2 linked regions of the Puniceicoccus vermicola genome follow. Each later gene encodes a partner of the first gene's protein in a complex. Links are inferred from orthologs where the notes say so. Each region holds a gene or a part of one and is shown in the gene's direction. Other genes may lie near its edges.

Region 1 (3,221 bases):
TCAAGGGTGACACCATTCCTCATCCGGTCATGGGTGAAGCCGATGGAGGCCAAGTCCTCCTCCGCCCGGCCAGTGAGGGTACCGGTATTATCGCCGGTGGTGGGGTCCGCGCCGTTCTCGAAGCCTCTGGCATCAAGAATGTTCTTTCTAAATCACTCGGATCCAACAATCAGCTCGCCATGGTCAACGCGACCATGGAAGGTCTGCTTCGACTCCGCACGGCTGAAAGCCGTAAGGAACTGCACGAAGCACCGGCAGGAGTCTGATTCTAACGGAGACTACATATAATGCGACTGCACGAATTGATTAACAGCAACGGTTCCAACCGTCCGAAGCGCCGCCTGGGTAAGGGTGAGGGCAACGGTCATGGAAAAACTTGCGGACGTGGACACAAGGGAAGCAAATCCCGCTCCGGTTACAGCATTCAGCCCGGCTTCGAAGGTGGGCAGATGCCGATGTATCGCCGCCTCCCGCACCGTGGATTCAGCAATTTCAAGTTCCACAAGGGTTATGCGATCGTCAACCTTGGCGACCTCGAGCGCTTGGCCGACGACGTGAAGGAAGTAAATCGTGAGGTTCTGGTGAAGGCCGGTCTCGTTCGCGACAACTCTCTTCCGCTCAAGGTTCTTGGCAATGGCGAGATCAAGTCCGCTCTCAAGGTGAGCGCTGCGGCTTTCTCCGCTTCGGCCAAGTCCAAGATTGAGGCCGCCGGTGGTGAAGCTCTGACCGATTGATATTGAAAACCTCCGCTCGCTGAGCGGATTGGAAGGTCCCCTGGAACATGTTGTCAGCCTTTACTAATTGTTTAAAGATCCCGGAACTGCGCCAGAGGATTTTCTTCACTCTCGCGCTGCTTTTCATCGCCCGTGTCGGGGCCAATATCCCTCTGCCGGGTATTGACCCTGGGCCGATCAAAGCCTTCTTCGCAGACCAAGCGTCTGCGGGTGGAGGCTTGATTGGGTTCTACAACATGTTCACCGGGGGCGCGCTTCTCAATGGCGCGATCTTCGCGTTGGGAGTGATGCCTTACATTAGTGCCTCCATCATCATGCAGTTGATGGGGGCGGTTTTCCCGGCCTTGGCCCGCCTTCAGCAGGAAGGGGAGGTCGGTCGCCAGAAGATCAGTCAGTATACGCGCTACCTGACCATCGTTATTTGTGTGGTCCAGGCTGTACTGCTGATTACCGCGTTGGAGAAAAACCCGGCTACATTGATCGGGCAGAACTTCAATCCGGCGATTTATGGGAGTATCGTCATTTCGGGCCACTTATGGTTCCTGATCTCCGCAACGGTCATTTTGACCTGCGGAACGGTGATCTTGATGTGGCTCGGTGAGCAGATTACCCAGCGCGGAATCGGGAATGGGATTTCCCTTTTGATTACGGTCGGGATTATTGCCGACCTTCCGGGGGCCGTGATTACGGCTTTCCGTATGTTCAACGCTCCTCCGGGGAGTGAGACGGCTAACCTGGGTCTGCCGCACGCCATTTTGATGATCGTCCTTCTTCTCGCGGTGACCGCGGGGATCGTGGCCGTGACTCAGGCACAACGAAAGATTCCGGTCCAATACGCAAAGCGCGTTGTGGGCCGTAAGGTCTATGGAGGACAGAATTCCTTCCTGCCCCTCAAGGTTAACTATTCCGGAGTGATGCCGGTTATTTTCGCCAGTGCGATCCTTCTTTTCCCTGCACAGATTTTGCAGACGTTGGAAGGTGCCACCGGAATGACTTTCTTCGGGGATATGGCAAGTTTCCTCGCCCGTGGTACTTGGTTCTACTACCTGACTTACGGGATGTTGATTCTCGTCTTCAGCTATTTCTGGGTTTCGCTGATGTTCAAGCCGATTCAGATTGCCGATGACCTGAAGAAAAATGGTGGGTTTATTCCCGGTGTTCGTCCCGGCGAGCCTACGGCCCGCTTCCTTGACTTCGTGATGACGCGCCTGACTTTGGCTGGAGCTTTGTTCCTGACCATTATCGCCGTCTTCCCGGACCTTCTCCTGTTTGTCTATCGGGTTCCCGGTAATGTCGCCGTTTTCTTCGGTGGCACCGGAATGCTGATTACCGTAGGGGTCGTTCTCGACACCATGCGTCAAGTGGAGACTTTCCTCCTGCAGCGTCACTACGACGGTTTCCTCAAGAAGGGCCGTATCCGCGGTCGCAGCCAGCAGGCACGTAATCGTCAAATGATGGAATCCCTCGAGATTCGCGATTTCTGGCGGGTCTGGCGTCCACTTTTGATTCTATCGTCCCTTCTTTTCATCCTGGGCTTTGTCGCCTGGTTGATCCGCTAACACACTTCGCGCGGTGCTTTCCGAAAAAGAAATCCCAGTCCTCCGGGAGGCTTGCCAAATCGCGGCCCGAGTTCTCGAAGAGATGTGTGAATTCGTCGAGGCGGGGATGAATACCTACGACCTCGACCAGTTCGGAAAAAAACGACTTGCGGAGTATGGTGCGGAGAGCGCCTGCTACCAGTATAGGGTGCGCGATCTCGTCTTTCCTTCCCACACCTGTCTCTCGGTCAATGATGAGATCGTCCATGGCATTGGGCGGTTGGATAGGCAGATCAGTGAAGGGGATATCATTGCAGTCGACGTCTGTGTTCGGTATCGCGGCATGATCGGCGATAACGCCCGCACGGTTCTGATCGGGAAGGGCAAACCGGAAGACGAGAAACTCTTGGCGGTCACCCGCACCGCTTTGGAGCGAGGCATTGCCGAGGCGATAGTCGGGAATCGGGTCGGAGAAATTTCCCACGCGGTTCAGACCTACGTCGAAAAGAACGGCTTCAGCGTGGTTCGCGATTTTGTCGGCCATGGCGTCGGTGAGAGTATGCACGAAGAGCCGCAGATCCCCAATTTCGGGCGTCGCCGCTCGGGTCCCAAGCTCGTTCCAGGAATGGCTTTGGCGATTGAGCCGATGGTCAACGCAGGCACTCACAAAGTGGAGATGCTCGGTGATGGATGGACGGCGGTGACCAAGGATCGTAAGCGTTCCGCCCATTTTGAGCACACCGTCCTCGTCACTCCGGAAGGTCCGGAGATTTTGACGGTCGCCTAACGCGGCGATTCTTCTTGGTCTTTGCCCGAGACTAGCGGGCGTCGGAAGGGGCCTGCTTGAGGCCTCCCTCTTTCCTTGTCAGTCTCCCTCTCGATCGTGGGCCGGTTGATCAGTATTGGAGATTCAGACCGGCAAAAAGCTGCCATTGGGCGAAAGAGGATC
Region 2 (3,895 bases), on another replicon or contig:
ACCCTGTTCTTTGACTACCACCGTCAGAACGGCGTCGAAATCCGCGTCGTACGGATTTTCAACACCTACGGACCTCGGATGCTCCCGAACGACGGTCGGGTGGTCTCCAACTTCATTGTCCAAGCTCTACAGGGCCAAGACATCACCATTTACGGTGACGGACAACAGACTCGTTCTTTCTGCTACGTAGACGACCTGATCGAAGGATTCCTCCGCCTGATGGATCAGGACGAGATCACCGGGCCGGTCAACATCGGCAATCCCAATGAGTTTACCATTCGGGAACTGGCGGAACTGGTTATCGAATTGACCGGATGCCAGTCGAAATTGATCCAGCAACCCCTTCCCGCCGACGACCCGATGCAACGCCAGCCGATCATCGATGTCGCCCGTGAGAAATTGGGCTGGGAGCCCAAAGTTCAACTTCGCGAAGGTCTGGAAAAGACTATCGCCTACTTCCGGGACCTTCTTTCCGAAGAGTCCTAAGGAAGCGATCCAATCAAAAAAACCTTTTTATGATTTCACTCGTATTCAAATCATTGGCGGGTCGCCATTATCGAAAATTTAGAAGAAAGAGCCAGGTCCTCATCAACCGGATCAACTCTCTGGAGACCGAATATCAGTCGCTCACCGACGAGCAACTGCAGGCCAAGACCGCAGAACTAAAACAACGCCACCAGGACGGTGAATCCTTGGACGACCTCCTTCCCGAAGCCTTTGCGACGGTGAAGAATGGCGCCCGGCGCCTCTGTGGGAATGTTGTCGATGTGTGCGGCCACGAGCAGAAATGGGAAATGGTCCATTTCGATGTCCAGCTGATGGGCGGCATTGCCATGCACCGCGGCTACATCTGCGAAATGGCCACGGGGGAAGGAAAGACGCTCACCGCTACCCTCCCCCTCTACCTGAACGCCATCAGCGGCAAGAATTGTCAGCTGGCTACCGTCAATGATTACCTCGCCCGTCGTGACTCCGAGTGGATGGGGCATCTCTACAACTTCCTCGGCCTCACCTGCGGATGCCTCCAAAACGGGATGGACCCGACGACCCGTCGCGCAGCTTACGGCAGCGATATTACCTACGGAACCGCTTCCGAGTTTGGATTCGATTATCTCCGCGACAATGGCATGGCCACCCGCAAAGAGGATCAGGTCCAGCGGGAACACTTCTTCTGCATTATCGATGAAGCGGACTCCATTCTCATCGATGAGGCCCGTACTCCGTTGATCATTTCAGGTCCTTCGCAGGAAGACCGACAAATGCCCTTCAACGAGCTCAAACCCGGAATTCAGCAGCTCGCCCGCGCCCAACAACGACTCTGCAATGAGCTCGTCTCGGACGCAAAGAAGCGGATCGATGCCGGAGACACCTCCGATGAAACCATTTCCAAGCTTTTCCTCGTCCACGAAGGTGCGCCGAAGAACAAGCAGTTCATGCGCTTGATGGAAAATCCGGCTATTCGTAAGCGTTTCGAGAAGTTCGATCTCGAAATGAACAACGACATGAACAAGACCCGCCGGTATCACCTGAAGGAGGAGTTGTTCTTCGTTATCGACGAGAAACAACACCAAGCGGATCTGACCGAAAAAGGACGCAACCTTCTTCACCCGGATGAACCGGATGCCTTTGTCCTGCCCGACCTGCCCATGATGTTCATGGAGATCGAGGCGAATAAGGAACTCGACGACAATGGTAAGCGCGAGGCCAAGGAGGCTGCGCAGAAGAAGTTTGAGAAAGCCAGCGAAGAGATGCACTGCATCAGTCAACTTTTGCGGGCCTATTGTCTTTACGAAAAGGATACTGAGTACGTCGTTCAAGACGGAAAGGTAATGATCGTTGACGAGAACACCGGACGTTTGATGGCTGGCCGTCGTTGGAGCGATGGGCTTCACGCCGCTGTCGAGGCGAAAGAAGGAGTGAAGATTGAGAAGGAAACGAAGACCTACGCTTCGGTTACCCTCCAGAACTACTTCCGTCTCTACAACAAGTTGAGCGGCATGACGGGGACGGCCGAGACCGAAGCCAGTGAGTTTCACGAAATCTATCGGGCCGACGTCATGGTCATCCCGACTCACCTCCCCTGCCAGCGCAGCGACATCAACGACGTCGTCTACAAGTCGCGGCGCGCCAAATACAATGCGGTCATCAAGGAAGTCGAAGCCGCGCACAAGAAGGGACAGCCGGTCCTCGTGGGAACGGCCTCGGTGGAAGCTTCCGAAGTTCTCAGCCGGATGCTCAAGAGAGCAGCGATCCCGCACAGCGTGTTGAATGCGAAATTCCACGAACAAGAAGCGGAGATCGTCTCTCAGGCAGGGCGTCCCGGCGCCGTAACCATCGCCACAAACATGGCGGGTCGCGGTACGGACATCAAGCTCGGCGAAGGGGTAAAGGAGAAAGGCGGCCTCTATGTGATCGGCACCGAACGGCACGAATCGCGCCGGATCGACCGCCAGCTCCGTGGACGTTGCGCCCGTCAGGGAGATCCCGGCTCCAGCAAGTTCTTTGTTTCGCTGGAGGATGACCTCATGCGATTGTTCGCCAATCAAGGTCCTCTCTCCCGCATTCTGGAGAAGTCTCTCAGCGATGAAGAAGAACTTTCCCACTCGACCCTTAACTGGTCGATTGAGAATGCCCAGAAAAAGATCGAGCAACGCAACTACTCGATCCGGAAACGCCGACTCCAGTTCGACGATGTTCTCAACCACCAGCGCGAGATCATTTACGAACTGCGCAATGGTGCGATCCATTCCGACAATCCCTCCGAGATCGCCTTCGAGATGGTCGAGGAAGAGATTGTCGAGCGCCTCGACACCGTCGTCACCCCTGAGAGCAGCAAAGGAGATGCGGACGCAGGTGAAGCAGAGACCTTTATCAATTGGGTCAATTACCACTTCCCCGTCGGGCTCAAATCCGAGGAATTGGATTTCAGCAACACCGACGAACTCGGTAAAGAGATTGTCCGTCGCATCCGGGAAGCATTTGAGCAGCGTGCCGGCCTCGAAGGTGAAGACGAACTCAAGCGTCTGGCACGTTACGTGGTCATCCGCTCGATCGACCGTCTCTGGCAAGATCACTTGACCGAGATGGAAGAATTGAACCGGAGCGTCAGCCTTCGGAGCTATGGGCAAAAGGACCCGCTCAACGAGTACAAGAGTGAAGCCTTCGTCTACTTCCAAGAGATGATGGAAAATCTCCGCAACGAGATTTGTACCGGCCTATTCCGAACCGCAACCAACATGCAGGCCTTCCAGCAAATGCTGGCACGGCTCCAGAAAACGGCCACCGTGCAAGGTCCCTCCGATACTGACGAGTCCACTTTGGCGCAAGCAGCCCGGGCAGCCCAGGCCGGGCAACCAAGACCTACTGCTCGGAAAGCAGCTCCGGCTCTTCCTAAGGTCACGATCCGTCGCGAGATCCCGAAGATCGGCCGGAACGAAACCGTGAAAATCCGTAAGAACGGGGAAGAGCGGGAAATGAAGTTCAAGAAAGCCGAACCCCTCCTCGAGCACGAGGGCTGGGAACTCGTTCAGGAAGCCAAACGATAAGTAGCCATTGAATGGGGCGCAAGAAACAGAAGATTTCGACGGAATCCGAAGGATTTCTCGCCGATGAGAATCCCTTCGGAAGCTTAGACTCCTCCGGCCTGCCGGAGGTCGAGCCGCAAGCACCCTCCCCGTCTCCCGCTGAGCCCAAAAAGAAGAAAAAGCCGGGCATGCGGGTGGAAATCCGGAGGGAGAAATCCGGGAAAGGGGGAAAGACCGTGACCACCTTGCGGGGCTTGCGCACCTTGGATCGGTATTCGCGGGAAGATCTTCTCCATACGCTGAAAAAGAAACTGGGCACCGGTGGAGTTCCCATCGATGACGGTTTCCAACTTCAGGGAGATTGCCGCGAC

What was found.
Region 2: the proteins of secY (region 1) and secA are in contact, whole or in part, in a crystal structure (PDB 3DIN), measured with the Thermotoga maritima proteins. The link is inferred for Puniceicoccus vermicola from one-to-one orthologs. Residues at the interface, in WP_004081795.1 of Thermotoga maritima: Glu108, Gly109, Glu110, Glu111, Ala236, Glu237, Arg238, Arg239, Ile240, Thr241, Ile242, Gln243, Tyr244, Ala245, Arg246, Arg247, Val248, Thr249, Gly250, Arg251, Arg252, Val253, Tyr254, Gly256, Ala257, Ser258, Thr259, Tyr260, Leu261, Pro262; in WP_004082002.1 of Thermotoga maritima: Glu261, Ala262, Arg263, Lys300, Ala301, Arg302, Thr303, Ile304, Ile305, Leu323, Tyr324, Asp325, Pro326, Val329, Ser330, Tyr333, Ile336, Lys340, Phe345, Val349, Glu363, Phe364, Tyr374, Ser375, Gly376, Gly377, Glu393, Ile395, Thr482, Ser483.

Annotation. Positions count from the first base shown.
Region 1 is NZ_JACHVA010000126.1:17,660-20,880, forward strand. What follows is about bases 133-3,037. They hold secY (preprotein translocase subunit SecY), read left to right. Parts: upstream 133-781; coding sequence 782-2,293; downstream 2,294-3,037. Other genes in these bases: rpsE (30S ribosomal protein S5), read left to right, coding at 133-266; rplO (50S ribosomal protein L15), read left to right, coding at 288-734; map (type I methionyl aminopeptidase), read left to right, coding at 2,307-3,037. Outside these bases: more of rpsE, read left to right, coding at 1-132; more of map, read left to right, coding at 3,038-3,059; H5P30_RS16050 (hypothetical protein), read right to left, coding at 3,169-3,221. UniProt on the Escherichia coli protein: The central subunit of the protein translocation channel SecYEG. Consists of two halves formed by TMs 1-5 and 6-10.
Region 2 is NZ_JACHVA010000086.1:35,577-39,471, reverse strand. Bases 167-3,745 are described here. They hold secA (preprotein translocase subunit SecA), read left to right. Parts: upstream 167-515; coding sequence 516-3,545; downstream 3,546-3,745. Other genes in these bases: H5P30_RS11220 (translation initiation factor), read left to right, coding at 3,557-3,745; H5P30_RS11230 (UDP-glucuronic acid decarboxylase family protein), read left to right, coding at 167-486. Outside these bases: more of H5P30_RS11230, read left to right, coding at 1-166; more of H5P30_RS11220, read left to right, coding at 3,746-3,895. UniProt on the Escherichia coli protein: Required for protein export, interacts with the SecYEG preprotein conducting channel.